DNA from 3 places in the Streptomyces sp. NPDC002564 genome. Region 2 is predicted to be linked to each of the others. Evidence: riboswitches for the same ligand, from Rfam matches in the RefSeq annotation. Region 2 holds a riboswitch; each other region holds the start of a gene.
What was found. Region 2 has a riboswitch for S-adenosylmethionine ahead of ACFYXE_RS11995 (aminotransferase class V-fold PLP-dependent enzyme). Riboswitches for the same ligand answer to the same signal wherever they lie in the genome.
Positions count from the first base shown of each region.

Region 1 (4,886 bases), on a different contig from region 2:
AGCGTGTGGTGGCACGTGGCCGGCGTCGCCGTGATCGTCGGCGTCCTCGCGATCGTGCCCGACCACCACCAGTCGCCGTCGTTCGTGTTCGGCGAGTTCGTGAACAACACGGGCTGGGACAACCCGCTCTACGTGACGGCGATCGGCCTGCTCCTCGCCCAGTACACGTTCTGCGGGTACGACGCGTCCGCGCACCTGTCGGAGGAGACGTCCAACGCGTCGGTGTCCGCGGCCCGCGGCATCGTGCGCGCCATCTGGGCGTCGTGGATCGCCGGTTTCGTGCTGCTCGCCGGTCTGACCTTCGCCATCCAGAACTACGCGGGCACGCTCGCCACCGACACCGGCGTGCCGCCCGCCCAGATCATGATCGACGCGATCGGCGAGTCCGGGGCGACCGCGCTGCTGCTCATCGTGATCGTGGCGCAGCTGTTCTGCGGCAACGCCGAGACGGCCGCCGCGAGCCGCATGGTGTTCGCCTTCAGCCGCGACAACGCGCTGCCGGGCTCCGCGATCTGGCGCAAGGTCAGCTCGCGCACCCAGGTCCCGGTCCCCGCGGTGTGGCTGTCGGTCGGCCTGGCCGCGGTCATCGCGCTGCCCTCGCTGTACTCCACGACCGCGTACACGGCGGTGACGGCGATCAACGTCATCGGCATCACGCCCGCGTACGCCATCCCGATCTTCCTGCGGCTGCGCGCGGGCGACCGCTTCCAGCCGGGGCCGTGGAACCTGGGCCGCTGGAGCAAGCCGGTCGGCTGGATCGCGGTGATCTGGGTGGCGTTCGTGACCGTGCTCTTCTGCCTGCCGCAGGTCTCCCCGGTCACGGTCGACTCGATGAACTACGCCTCGATCGCCCTGGCCGCGGTGCTGCTCCTGGCCACGGTGTGGTGGTTCGTGGCACGCCGCTCGTACAGCACCCCGCAGGCGTACGGCTCGGACCGTGAGCAGGCGGAGGTCGCGGAGAACATCGTCTGAGTCCCGCGGGCCCGTGGGGTGTTCCGTCCCACGGGCCGGCCCGTACCGGGTCCGGTGGGTCCTGACGGGCTCGTACGGGCCTACACCGGACGGTCGTTGAGGATCTTCTGGAAGAGCCGGTGGTCGCGCCACGCGCCCTTGATGTACAGGTAGCGCGGCGCGACCCCGAACTCCTCGAAGCCGCACTTCTCCAGGACCCGCTGCGAGGCGGAGTTGTGCAGCAGGGTGCCCGCCTCCAGGCGGTGCAGGCCCAGTTGGCCGTCCGCCGCGGCGCAGACGTACAGCGCGGCGGCGGAGGCGAGGCCGCGCCCCACTTGTGCCGCGTCGATCCAGTAGCCGAGGCTCCCGCTGTGGGCGGGGCCGCGGACGATGTGGGACACGGCGGCATGGCCGACGATCTCGTCGCCGCTCGCGAGCACCCAGTGCGCGGACCGGCCCGCGCGGCCGTCCACGAGCTGCCCCCGGACCCGTTCGGCCTGGCCCTCCTCGGTGTAGAAGGAGTCGGGGCGGTCCGGGTCCCAGGGGTCGAGGTGCGCGCGGTTGCGGCGGTAGGCGCGTGCGAGGGCGGCCGCGTCGTCGGGCGACACCGGCCGGATGACGACGTCCTGGCTGAGGGCGCTCTCTCCGCTGATCATGTGCACAGCGTACGAGTGGATGCCCTCGCCGGGATCACCGGCCGCCCGCCACCCGCAGCACCGTCCCGGTCGCGTACGAGGCCTCGTCCGAGAGCAGCCAGGCGACCGCGGCCGCGATCTCCTCGGGCTGACCGGAGCGGCCCAGCGGAATGCCCGACGCGAGCTTCGCGGGGCGCTCGGGGTCGGCGTGGAACTCCGTCCAGATCACGCCGGGGGCCACGGCGTTGACGCGGATGCCGTCGGGCGCGACCTCCTTGGCCAGGCCGACCGTCATCGTGTCGACGGCGCCCTTGGCGGCCGCGTAGTGGACGTACTCGCCCGGGGCGCCGAGGGTGGCCGCCGCGGACGAGATGTTCACGACGGCGCCGCCGCGCCCCTTCATGTCGCGCACCGCGCGCCGGGCGCAGAGCAGGTAGCCGAGGACGTTGACCTCCAGGGCCCGGCGCAGGCCGGCGGCGTCGGCGTCGGCCAGCGGGCCGACGGGGGCGCCGATCCCGGCGTTGTTGACGAGGCCGGTGACGGGGCCGAGCTCGGCCGCCGCGGTGTCGAAGAGGCGGTCGACGTCGGCCTCGTCGGCGGTGTCGGCCCGTACGGTGACGCAGCGGCGGCCCGCCGCACGGACGGCGTCGGCGGCCTGTTCGGCGGCCCGCTCGTCCGCGTGGTAGCCGAGGACGACGTCGTGGCCGTCCCGGGCGAGGCGGGCGCCGACGGCCGCGCCGATGCCGCGGCTGCCGCCGGTGACGACGGTGACGGGGTGGTGCTGCACGGGGGACCTCCGGCTCTGGGTGGCTGACTGTCGCGCCGCCCGGACGCGGGGATCGCCCGCGTCCGGATCACCTCGTCATCCTACGAAGCGGTGATCTTCGCCGGCCGCCGGGAGGTCCCGTACGTGCCTGGTCGCGGCCGGGGTCAGTGCCCCGGCTCCTGCGGGGCGACGCAGACCAGCGTGCTGCCGACGGTGTCGCGGCGCAGCCTGAGCAGGTTCCAGCGGGGCTGCCACCTGGCCAGGCCCCGGTGCTCGCGCAGCAGGCGGCGCAGGTGCTCGGGGTCGTGGGTCCACAGGGCGGCGGGCACGCCCCGGGTCGGGCCGAGCACGTGCAGGGAGATCCGGCCGTCGTCCGCGACGTCGTGCGAGGACAGCAGGACGTCGACCTCCGGGCCGGGGTCCTTCGCGCTCTCGCGTGCCTGGATCCAGTGGACCTGGTGGCCGGGGGTGTAGGTGTCGCAGGTGTCGTGCGGGTGCGTCATGGTGCGCCTCCGGAGTCGTGGACCCCGGGTGTCGCCGACCCCGGTGATCCGCCGTTCCCCGTGCACGTCGCACGGGGCGGGTCGTCACCCGGGGCACCCGCGACGGAGCGGGGTGCCGTCCAGCGAGCCGGGGCTTGGCGCTGGAACTCGTGACCCGTGCCGACCGTAACACGATGCGCAGGAGCCCTGCCCGGGCATTTTTCGCGGCCCGGACAGGGCTCCTGCGGCACGGATCGACGGGGCTCCGCGACTACGCGATTCCGCGATTCCGCACCTACGCGGCTACGCGGCTAAGAAGCTTTCTCCGGGATGACGGCGTCCTCCGGGGCGGCCGCCTCCGCCGGGAGGCTGTCCATGAAGGAACTCACCGAGAAGACGGCGTTGCCGGGTCCGGCCGGACCGTATCCGGGCGGCGAGGACAGGCCGTTGGCCTCCATCGTCGCGCGGTAGGCCTCCAGGAGACGCACGTGGTACTCCAGCGGGGCGCCCTGCGGGTTGGCCTTGCCGAGCGGCGTCGTGGGCTCCGGGCACCAGGTGGTGAAGCGGGGCGTGATGCCGCGCGACATGAAGTACTGCAGGCCCTCGACGGTGGAGTCGATGGCCTCGTCGACCGTCTTGAAGCCGAACGGCTCCGCCATCTCCACGCCCGCCACGAAGTTCGGGATGACGTTGCGCGGCCCGAACACGTCGGCGGAGTCCAGGATGCGGCGGTGCCACTCGTCACGGCCCACGTAGCGCTCCTTGCCGGGGCAGTAGCGCTCGAAGAGGTACGGGTCCCACACCTCGTAGTTGGGGTGGTAGATCCGCACGCCGTAGTCGTGGAAGCGCTGCACGTCCGCCTTGGGCAGCGCCTGGGCGACGACCTTGCCGATCCAGCGGCCGGGGAAGCGCTCCTCGATGGCCTTGGCGTACTGGCCGTAGAAGTCGGCCTCGTCCTTGCCCTGGAGCTGTGTGGTGATGGCGCCGCCGGTGAGCGTGTACGCGGTGGACGACTTGTTGGTGTCGTACTTGTCGATGATGGCGAGGGCCTCCAGCACCTCGTCCATCGGCTTCACGCCCGTGTAGGGACGGCCCGCCGCCTTCTGCTGGCGCCAGTTGTGGTTGATGTCGCAGTACTGGCACTCCTCCTTGGCGCCGAAGTACTGGCAGACGCGGAAGACCGTGAGGTAGATGAGGTAGCCCCACTGGATGGTGGGCGCCACCTCCATCACGGACTTGCCGTTCTCCAGGGTGTGCCGGTAGTAGTCCGGCATCGGCGGCAGGCCGACGTCGGAGATCCGCACGCCGTCCAGGTAGAGGCCGAGCACGCCGTTGTCGTCGGCGGCCACCCGGTAGGGCGAGGCCGGGTTCACGCGCACCGAGACGACGGTGCGGCGCAGCCCGTAGGGGCCGCCGGTCAGGACGATCTCCTCCGGCGGGCGGCGCAGCGCCGCGGCGCCCAGCTCGGGAAGGGTGCCGTGGTCGAAGGAGAAGATGAAGTACGACTTCGGCTTGACCTCGCCGCCTTCGTTGTCGCTCAGCGCCGATTCGTCGAAGGCCATGCCGCCGCGCAGCAGATCCTCCTTGATCACGGCTTCCCGCGGCACGTGCGGGAACCGCTCCATGAGTGACTCGATGAGTTCGGTACGGCTCTCGCTGCGGCTTGGCATGGGCCGGGCACCTCGGATCCTGTCGGTCGATCTGTCCGCTCCACGCTAATACGCCGCCGATGCGCCGCGGATCCGACTCCGGTCGCAGAGCGCGTCCGGCGCAGGTCTATGCTGCGGGCGGCTCCGTCGCGGTCAGCGCGCCGCCTTCTTGACCACGTCCTTGTCCTGCCAGGCGTACAGCACCCCGTCGACCGCCGCGCCGGACCAGGTACCGCAGTTCGTGTCCGCCTTCGAGGCCAGGTCGGAGGGGAACCAGTCGGCCTTCAGGCGCGGCTCGCCCTGCGCCTTGCCCGGCTTGCAGGCGGCCGGGAACGTTCCGTCCGGCGTCCGGAACCGGATGATCCGGTCGTCGCCCGTGGTCGACATCACGTACTTGATGTCG
Region 1 is NZ_JBIARE010000002.1:317,308-322,193, reverse strand. Features, by position in the region: gene ACFYXE_RS07980 (amino acid permease) at 1-972, shown strand, start outside; gene ACFYXE_RS07975 (GNAT family N-acetyltransferase) at 1,053-1,607, opposite strand; gene ACFYXE_RS07970 (SDR family oxidoreductase) at 1,642-2,373, opposite strand; gene ACFYXE_RS07965 (hypothetical protein) at 2,517-2,855, opposite strand; SAM riboswitch class IV at 2,901-3,010, opposite strand; gene ACFYXE_RS07960 (radical SAM protein) at 3,146-4,504, opposite strand; gene ACFYXE_RS07955 (hypothetical protein) at 4,637-4,886, opposite strand, start outside.
Region 1: another riboswitch for S-adenosylmethionine. It lies ahead of ACFYXE_RS07965 (hypothetical protein); the one in region 2 lies ahead of ACFYXE_RS11995 (aminotransferase class V-fold PLP-dependent enzyme).

Region 2 (4,886 bases):
TGTTCATCCCGCTGGTCGTGGTCTTCCCGCTGGTCCTCGTGGCCATCGCGGTCTACCCGTTCATCGAGTCCTGGGTCACCGGCGACAAGCGCGAGCACCACATCCTGGACCGCCCGCGCAACGCCCCGACCCGTACGGCCTTCGGTGTCGCCTGGCTGACGGCGTACATGATCATGCTGGTCGGTGGTGGCAACGACCTGTGGGCCACCCACTTCCACCTGTCGCTGAACGCCATCACCTGGTTCGTCCGGATCGGCTTCTTCGTCGGACCGGTCCTCGCCTTCATCGTCACCAAGCGGATCTGCCTGGGTCTGCAGCGGCGCGACAAGGACAAGGTGCTGCACGGCCGCGAGTCGGGCATCATCAAGCGCCTGCCGCACGGTGAGTTCATCGAGGTCCACGAGCCGCTCAGCCGCGAGCAGCTGCACACGCTCACGGCGCACGAGCAGTACCAGCCGGTCGAGATCGGCCCGTCGGTCGACGAGAACGGCGTGGAGCGCAAGCTGTCCGGAACGCAGAAGCTCCGGGCGAAGCTCTCGAAGGGCTACTACGGGGAGAACAACCAGATCCCCAAGCCCACCGCCGACGAGTACAAGGAGATCACGAGCGGCCACGGTCACCACTGATCACCTGATGCTGTGAAGCACTGACCGCCCCCTCCCGGCCTCGTCCGGGCGGGGGACCACCACGGTCGCCACGGCAGGAGCCCCGTCCATTGCATGGACGGGGCTCTTTGCCGTCCCGGAGGCTGGATAGGGTGGTCCCACCCCCGCGTGCGGGGGTGTTTCCTTGCCCTACGGACGAAGAAGACCAGGAGCGGCTATGAGCGCTGTGACCCCCGCAGGAGGCGACACCGCGGCGGGCCGTTCCTGGCCCGACGTCCTGAACGGCCTGCTCGACGGGCGCGACCAGAGCGCCGACGACACGGCCTGGGCCATGGACCGCATCATGCGGGGCGAGGCCACCGACGCGCAGATCGCCGGTTTCGTGGTGGCGCTGCGGGCCAAGGGCGAGACCGTCGAGGAGATCTCCGGCCTGGTCCGCGCCATGTACGCGCACGCCAACGTCATCGACGTGCCCGGCCCCAGCGTCGACATCGTCGGCACCGGCGGCGACGGCGCCAAGACCGTCAACATCTCGACCATGTCCGCGATCGTCGTCGCGGGCGCCGGCGCGAAGGTCGTCAAGCACGGCAACCGCGCCGCCTCCAGCGCGTCCGGCGCCTCCGACGTCCTGGAGAAGCTCGGCGTCAACCTGGACCTCACCCCCCAGCGGGTGGTCGAGGTGGCGGACGAGGCGGGGATCACGTTCTGCTTCGCCGTGAAGTTCCACCCGGCGCTGCGGCACGCGGGCGGGGCACGCAGCCAGCTCGGCATCCGGACCGTCTTCAACCTGCTCGGCCCGCTCACCAACCCCGCCCGGGTGCGGGCCCAGGCCGTCGGCGTCGCCGACCCCCGGATGGCCCCCATCGTGGCCGGCGTCTTCGCCGAGCGCGGGCACTCCTCCCTCGTCTTCCGCGGCGACGACGGGCTGGACGAGCTGACCACGACGTCGACCTCCCGGGTCTGGACGGTGCGGGACGGCGCCGTGCGCGAGGAGGCCTTCGACCCGCGGGACGTCGGGATCGACCTGGTGCCCGTCGAGGCGCTGCGGGGCGCCGACGCCTCGTACAACGCGGAGGTGGCCCTGCGCCTCCTCGACGGCGAGCGCGGCCCGGTACGGGACGCGGTGCTGCTGAACTCCGCGGCGGCGCTGGTCGCCCTCACGCCGACCGACGAGCCGCTGGTGGCCCAGATCAGGGCCGGCATGGACCGCGCGGCGCAGGCGATCGACTCGGGGGCCGCGAAGCAGGCCCTGGAGCGCTGGGTGTCCGCCAGCAACCGCTGACAGGCCCCGGGGGAGTCCCCGGGACGCGGTATCGGTGTGACGCACGGCGCAGTCCGGATCCTGGACTGCGCCTTGCGCGCCGAAGATCGTATGGCAGGATGCTGCACAGGTCATGAGTGACAGCGACTACGGCCCCGGCCCGCTGTCCGGCAACCCTCCGTCCGTGGCGGGGTGCCCCGGGTGAAGACCAGGCCGTGGACAGCAAGGTCCGTGGCAAGCGCGGACCCCTGCGAACCCTGGGGTCCTGGTCCTCAAGGGAGCAGTCTCGTGAGCAAGCGAATGTGCTAGGGCCTTCCGGCCCCTTTTCCGCGCACCCTTCTTCTCTTCATCACTGCACCGCCGCAGCCCTCGTCGCGCGGCCGTCGTCGCAGTGAACTCACTTGTCTCTTCCGGGAGTTCGCCATGTCTGTTTCCGCCGTTGCCGCCGACTCGTCCGTCTGTGCCCCGCTGGCCGTCCTCGGCCGTGACGTCACCGTGCCGCTGGTCACCGGCGGCGAGGTGACGTACGCGGCCCTCGACTACGCGGCGAGCGCCCCGGCGCTGCAGCGGGTCTGGGACGACGTGGCGGCCTACGCGCCGTACTACGGCAGCGTGCACCGCGGCGCCGGCTACCTCTCGCAGCTCTCCACCGACCTCTTCGAGAACGCCCGTACGACGGTCGCCGAGTTCCTCGGCTGCCGCGAGGACGACCAGGTCGTCTTCACCCGCTCCACCACCGACTCGCTGAACCTGCTCGCCGCCGCGCTGCCCGCGGACTGCCAGGTCTTCGTCTTCGAGACCGAGCACCACGCCTCGCTCCTGCCGTGGCGGGACGCCCGCGTCACCTACCTCAACGCGCCGCGCACCCCCGGCGACGCCGTGCGCACCCTGGAGCACGCCCTCGCCGACCGCGACCCCTACGGCCCCGCCCTGGTCTGCGTGACCGGCGCCTCGAACGTCACCGGCGAACTGTGGCCCGTCAAGGAGCTCGCCGCCGCCGCGCACGCCCACGGCGCCCGCATCGTCCTGGACGCCGCGCAGCTCGCCCCCCACCACCCGGTCTCCATCGACGAGCTGGACGTCGACTGGGTCGCCTTCTCCGGGCACAAGCTGTACGCGCCCTTCGGCTCCGGTGTCCTCGCGGGCCGCTCCGACTGGCTGCGCACCGCCGAGCCCTACCTCGCGGGCGGCGGCGCCTCGCGCAAGGTGGCGCGGCGCACGGACGGCGGAGTGGACGTGGAGTGGCACGACAGCGCGGCCCGGCACGAGGCCGGTTCGCCGAACGTCATCGGCGTGTACGCGATCGCCGCCGCCTGCAAGGCGCTCACCGAGGCGGGCTTCGAGGGTCTCGTCGCCCGGGAGCAGCAGCTCATCGCGCGGGTCCGCACCGGGCTGGCCGAGGTGCCGCAGGTGCGGGTCCTGTCGCTCTTCGGCGACGACGCGCCGCGCGTGGGCGTCATCTCGTTCGTCGTGGAGGGCTGGAACAGCTCGCACTTCGCGGCCGCGCTGTCCGCGGAGTACGGCATCGGCGTGCGCGACGGCCTCTTCTGCGCCCACCCGCTGGTGCGCACCCTGCTGGGCAGCGACCCGCAGACCCAGGGCGAGTGCGGCGCGCCCGAGGCGGCGCCCGGCGAGAAGTCCCTGAACGCCATCCGGGTGAGCTTCGGCGCGGGCACCCCCGACGAGCACGTGGAGCGGTTCGTGCGCGCCGTCAAGGAGCTCGTGGCCGACGGCGCGCGCTGGAACTACCGCACCGAGGACGGGCGGTGCGTGCCGGACACCGGCGCCGCCGTCTGACCGGGGCGCCCCGGTGACCCGGCCCTCCGGGAGGCTTAGGAGTCGAGGCCGATCGCGAAGGCGGCTTCCAGGTCGTGCTGGGAGTACGTGCGGAACGCGACGTGCGTGTCGGTCGCCTCGACGCCGGGGATCTTGCTGATCCGGCCGGGGATGACGTCGGCCAGGTCGTCGTGGCGCGGCACGCGCACCATCGCGATCAGGTCGTACGTACCCGTGACGGAGAAGACCTCGCTGACCGAGTCGAGCGCGGCGATCGACTCGGCGATCTCCGGAATCCGGTCCACGCTGGTCTTGATGAGCACGATCGCGGTGATCACGGCTGGCTGTCTCCCTCGGTGGCCGGTGCTGTGCCGTTCACTCTAGCCCTCCCGCCTCACCCTCCCGCGCGGGCAGGGACGTCCTCCCGCGCGTGCTCCGCCGCCCCCGCACGCACCACCCCCACGCGAAGAGGAAGCCGAGCGAGAAGCCCACCAGGTGCGCCAGATAGGCCACCCCCGTGCCCTTGCCGCCCTGCCCCGCCGCCAGCCACTGCAGCGTCACCCAGAACGGCAGGACCACCCAGGCGGGGAAGCGCAGCGGCAGGAAGAAGAGGAACGGGAAGAGGCTGGTGACGCGCGCCTGCGGGAAGAGATACAGAAAAGCGCCGAGGACGGCGGAGATCGCCCCGGAGGCTCCCACCAGCGTCTGGTCGGAGCCCGCGTGCGCGGCCGCGTAGGCGAGCAGGGCGAGGTATCCGCAGCTGAGGTAGAAGAGCGCGTACAGGAGGTGCCCCATGCGTTCCTCGACCATGGCCCCGAAGACGTACAGGAACAGCATGTTCCCGAGCAGATGAAGCCAGCTTCCGTGCACGAACAGGGCGGTGAACGGTCCGAGGGCGGCCCGCGGGACCCCGCTGAACAGTTCGACGGGTACCACTCCCCACCGCTCGAAATAGGCCTGCTGCGCGGCGAGCAGCTCGTCGCCCTTGCCGTAGACGGGGTTGAATCCGGACACCGGGGAGATGACGAAGACCACGCAGCAGACGGCGATCAGCCCGTACGTGACCGGGGCGGACTGTCCCCGGAGCAGCCGGCCCGCCTTCGAACCCCATGTGGTGATCATGAACAGAGCATGACGTAACGGGCGCTACCTGCCCAGACCGCCATGCCGCACCGGAGGGCGCAGCATGGCGCCCCTTACAGGCCTTAGGGTTACGGGCACTACGCGCCATGGAAGCCGGCGTG
Region 2 is NZ_JBIARE010000003.1:91,288-96,173, reverse strand. Features, by position in the region: gene ACFYXE_RS12005 (cytochrome bc complex cytochrome b subunit) at 1-626, shown strand, start outside; gene trpD (anthranilate phosphoribosyltransferase) at 823-1,887, shown strand; SAM riboswitch class IV at 1,996-2,113, shown strand; gene ACFYXE_RS11995 (aminotransferase class V-fold PLP-dependent enzyme) at 2,290-3,663, shown strand; gene ACFYXE_RS11990 (Lrp/AsnC family transcriptional regulator) at 3,699-3,980, opposite strand; gene ACFYXE_RS11985 (rhomboid family intramembrane serine protease) at 4,018-4,764, opposite strand.

Region 3 (4,886 bases), on a different contig from region 2:
CATGTGAAGTGGTCCTCCCGGACGATGGGGGTCCCCCCCAGCTCCCTCAAGGAGCTTGGGGGAGGAAACGCAAACGGATCGTGCTGGTGCCCGCGACGGACGGCCTGCAGCCCTTGTGGTTCCTTGCCCCACCCGGCCTGCGGGCCTCACCGACCCGATCCAAGTTCTGTCACTCTCACGCGGAGAGTGCTAAGCCCAATGATTAGCACTCGACCCCTGCGAGTGCAAGCGCCTCTCACGGATCTCGGACAGCTCTCCGGCGCGCGCCCCGGCGCCCGCGGGCGCACACGAGGGGCCCGTACCCCTGGCGGGATACGAGCCCCTGGCGATGCTTGCTTCGGTGGTCGGTCGCGCCGAGCTAGACGGCGAGTTTGACCATGTCCGCCTGCGGACCCTTCTGGCCCTGCGAGATCTCGAATTCGACTCGCTGACCTTCTTCAAGGGTGCGGTACCCGTCCATCTGGATCGCGCTGTAGTGGACGAAAACATCCGCACCACCGTCGACCGCGATGAAGCCGTACCCCTTCTCCGCGTTGAACCACTTGACGGTGCCCTGAGCCATGCCTAACTCCCCTATTACTGGCCCTTGCACAGGACCGCACTTCGCGGACCCGGGTCAGACCTCCACCGCCCATTGGATGATGGGGGTGTGCGCCGGAACGCGTCGACCGCCGCTGAATGTATCTGTCCAACTGCCGTCTGCAACAGGTCAATCGGACGAGAATTCCGGGCACGCGTGAACGGTAATATGCGAAGAATTCGCTGAATTCGGGGCAAGTCGGGCCAGGCAAAAGCCGCATAAGGTTCGAATGGGCAGCGCTCTTTGGCTACTTCTTGTCGGCTCCGGGCCGACTTCGTATATGCGCTCGGCACTGACGGCGAAGCACGCTTCCCAACTGTACCGTGCTCAACCATGCAGAATTGCCCCCTCCGTTTCTCGTACGGAGGGGGCAATTCAGATAACGCAGGGTACTTGCGAAAAGATCAGCCGCCGGCGACGGCGGGAATGATCGAGATGCCCGCGCCGTCCGGCGTCGCGGTCTCGAGGCCCTGCTCAAAACGGACGTCGTCGTCGTTCACGTACACGTTCACGAAGCGGCGCAGCTTGCCCTGGTCGTCCAGGACCCGGGCGGCGATCCCGGTGTGGTTCTTCTCCAGGTCGGCGATGACCTCACCGAGCGTGGCACCCTCGGCGGCGACCTCGGACTTGCCGCCGGTGTAGGTGCGGAGAATGGTGGGGATGCGGACGTTGACGCTCATGGGGTTCACCTCAGAAGTACGGAGGGCGGAGGGACGCGCCCCGCAAGGGGCGCGGGGAACGGCGCGCGGACGGGCCGCGACCGGCGGTCGGGCGACGGCGATCAGGTCCCGCGGCGGCTAACCGGCCAGCCCGGCGGAGCGAAACGCCTCGAGGTTCGGCTTGATCGTCGCGGTGGCCTGCGACGTCTCGGCGACGGCGTCGAGCGTCTTGAGGCCGTCCCCGGTGTTGAGGACCACCGTCGTCAGCGAGGGGTCGATGAGCCCCGCCTCGACGAGCTTCTTCGTGACGCCCACCGTCACGCCGCCCGCCGTCTCGGCGAAGATCCCCTCGGTCCGCGCGAGCAGCTTGATCGCGTCGACGACCTGCTCGTCGTTCACGTCCTCCACCGCGCCGCCGGTGCGGCGCGCGATGTCCAGGACGTACGGCCCGTCGGCCGGGTTGCCGATGGCGAGGGACTTGGCGATGGTGTCGGGCTTCTGCGGGCGCACCACGTCGTGACCGGCCTTGAAGGCGGCGGACACCGGGGAGCAGCCCTCGGCCTGCGCGCCGAAGATCTTGTAGGGCTTGTCCTCGACCAGGCCGAGCGCGATGAGCTCCTTGAGCCCCTTGTCGATCTTCGTGAGCTGCGAGCCGGAGGCGATCGGGATGACCAGTTGGTCGGGCAGCTGCCAGCCGAGCTGCTCGCAGATCTCGTACGCGAGGGTCTTGGAGCCCTCGCCGTAGTACGGCCGCAGGTTCACGTTCACGAAGCCCCAGCCCTCGCCCAGCGGGTCGCCGATGAGCTCGGAGCAGAAGCGGTTCACGTCGTCGTAGTTGCCCTCGATGCCGACGAGCTCGCCGCCGTAGACCGCGGCCATGACGACCTTGCCCTGCTCCAGGTCGTGCGGGATGAACACGCAGGAGCGGAAGCCGGCCCGGGCGGCGGCGGCGCCGACGGCGCCCGCGAGGTTGCCGGTGGAGGAGCAGGACAGGGTGGTGAAGCCGAAGGCGCGGGCGGCCTCCAGGGCCTGCGCGACGACCCGGTCCTTGAAGGAGTGCGTGGGGTTGCCGGAGTCGTCCTTGACGAACAACTTGCCCTGCTCGATGCCGAGTTCCCCGGCGAGGTTGTCGGCCTTGACCAGCTTGGTCCAGCCCGGGTTGAGGTTCGGCTTGTCGGCGACGTCGGCGGGGACGGGCAGCAGCGGGGCGTAGCGCCAGATGTTGGCGGGGCCGGACTCGATCTGCTTGCGGAGGGCCTCCGGGTCGCCGAGCGGCAGGTCGTAGGCGACTTCGAGGGGGCCGAAACACTCGACGCAGGCGAAGATCGGACCGAGCGGGAACGCGGTGCCGCACTCACGGCAGGAGAGTCCCGAGGCGGGGCCGAGGTCTACGGAAGAGGTGGTGCTTTCGGTGGCGACAGTCTGCACAGCCATGGAGGCGAGGCCCTTTCTCCTCATCTTCCTCGCGACGCATCTCGCCGCGAGACGGAATTGGCACCTTCCCGAGCCGGGAGCCTCGCTGCGCTTGATCGCGACGAGTCCGACCGGAGGGTTGCCGGGGCTTCAACGGGCCGTGTCCCTCTGCCCCTCTGGATGAGCGGTATTCGATTGTGGTGACGCCCACGACCCCCGACATGCGATGGTCACCGGCGTTGTTCAAGACTGTAACCGAAGCCCCGGACCCTTGAGATAGTCGTCCGAACCGCGAGATGGATCACATATGGGAGGACCAGGACCGTGCTGGAAGAGGTCGAGCACTGGCTGAGCAGGCGTTCCTGGTCGGTCGCCGACCGTCCGGTGGACCGGCTGGCCGCCGCCAAGCACGCGTCCGGCACCTCGGTGAGCGTCGTCCTGCCCGCGCTCGACGAGGAGGGCACGGTCGGCGAGATCGTGGCCGAGATCCGCCGGGCGCTGATGGAGCGGGTCCCGCTGGTCGACGAGCTGGTCGTGATCGACTCGGGCTCCACGGACCGCACCGCCGAGGTCGCCGCGGCGGCCGGCGCCCGGGTCGTGCACCGCGACGAGATCCTGCCGCGCATCGCGCCCGTCCCCGGCAAGGGCGAGGTGCTGTGGCGCTCGCTGCTCGTCACGAGCGGGGACGTCGTGGCGTTCGTCGACGCGGACCTGCGGGAGTTCTCCGCGGACTTCGTCTCGGGGATCGTGGGCCCGCTGCTCACCGACCCGGACGTGGACTTCGTCAAGGCGATGTACGACCGGCCGCTGGGCTCGGCGGCGGGCCAGGGCGGGCGGGTCACGGAGCTGATGGCGCGGCCGCTGCTGAACATGCACTGGCCGCGGCTCGCCGGGTTCGTCCAGCCGCTGGGCGGCGAGTACGCGGCGCGCAGGTCGCTCCTGGAACGGCTGCCGTTCCCCGTCGGGTACGGGGTGGAGCTGGGGCTGCTGGTGGACGCGCTGCACACCGTGGGCCTGGACGCGCTGGCGCAGGTGGATGTGGGGGTGCGCAGGCACCGGCACCAGGACGGGCAGGCGCTGGGCCGGATGGCGGCGGCGATCTACCGGACGGCGCAGCTGCGCCTGGCCCGCGGCCATCTGCTGCGCCCCGAGCTGACCCAGTTCGAGCGGGGCGCGGACGGCTTCGTGCCGCGGACCCATCCCGTGGACACCGAGGAACGCCCGCCGATGACCGATGTCGCCGAGTACGCGCACCGCCGCGTGGCGTGACCGCGGCGGCCGTCGCGTGGCGTAACCACGGGGGCCGCCGCGTGGCGCAACCACAGCAGATGATGCGTTTTGCCTACATTGCCCCTTTATGTGGGTCAGATATGCACTGAAAGCCATGCGGCGGGCCGGAGTGCTCACGCTCGCCTCCGCCACCGTCGCGGCGGGCGCGCTCGCCGTGACCGCGACGCCCGCGTCCGCGGAGGTCATCGAGCCCTTCGCCAAGCGCTACGACGAATCGCTGTACGGCGACTTCAAGACCATCGGCAACACGGTCCTCGACTGCCCGACGAGCCCCGCCGACGTGGCCGCCGCCTGCAAGGAGACCCAACAGGCCCAGGGCACCAAGAACAACAACAACTTCGCCGAGCGCCGCATCGACACCGCCGGTCTCTCCGGCACCTTCGACTCCAGCACCGGCCGGGTGACGATCCCGCCGGGCGCCCAGGTCGACTACGCGCGGCTGTTCTGGGGCGGCAACGCGGGCACGCACCGCTTCGGCAGCACCGTGCGCACCATCTGCGACCTCAACCGCGAGGGCAACCAGCCCGTGGACCCGGCCCCCGGCGACCCGCTCACCACCGCCCCCGTCATCCGGGTCGACGGCGGCGCGGAGAACACGGTGAGCGTGGAGAACGCGGTCCGCTCCCCGGCCGCCACCCAGGGCCCGCACTACTACACCGCCGAGGCCGACGTCACCAACGCCTTCCAGGGCGCCACCACCGGCAGCCCCGTCGAGGTCGCGGTCGGCAACGTGTGGGCGCCCGCCGGCCAGGGCTGCGTCGGCGGCTGGTCGCTGACCGTCGTCTACAAGTACGACGGCCCGAACGAGGAGTACGCGCCGGACCGCCGCAACGTCTACCTCTGGGGCGGCCACGTCATCCAGCGCTCCACCAAGGGGCGCGCCGCGGCCCCGGACGGCTCCACCACCGTCCCCGTCGACGGCTTCTACCGCACCGAGGGCGACA
Region 3 is NZ_JBIARE010000006.1:141,804-146,689, reverse strand. Features, by position in the region: gene groL (chaperonin GroEL) at 1-3, opposite strand, end outside; gene ACFYXE_RS22325 (cold-shock protein) at 359-562, opposite strand; gene ACFYXE_RS22320 (ubiquitin-like small modifier protein 1) at 985-1,260, opposite strand; gene thrC (threonine synthase) at 1,378-2,697, opposite strand; SAM riboswitch class I at 2,691-2,839, opposite strand; gene ACFYXE_RS22310 (glucosyl-3-phosphoglycerate synthase) at 2,977-3,921, shown strand; gene ACFYXE_RS22305 (hypothetical protein) at 4,037-4,886, shown strand, end outside.
Region 3: another riboswitch for S-adenosylmethionine. It lies ahead of thrC (threonine synthase); the one in region 2 lies ahead of ACFYXE_RS11995 (aminotransferase class V-fold PLP-dependent enzyme).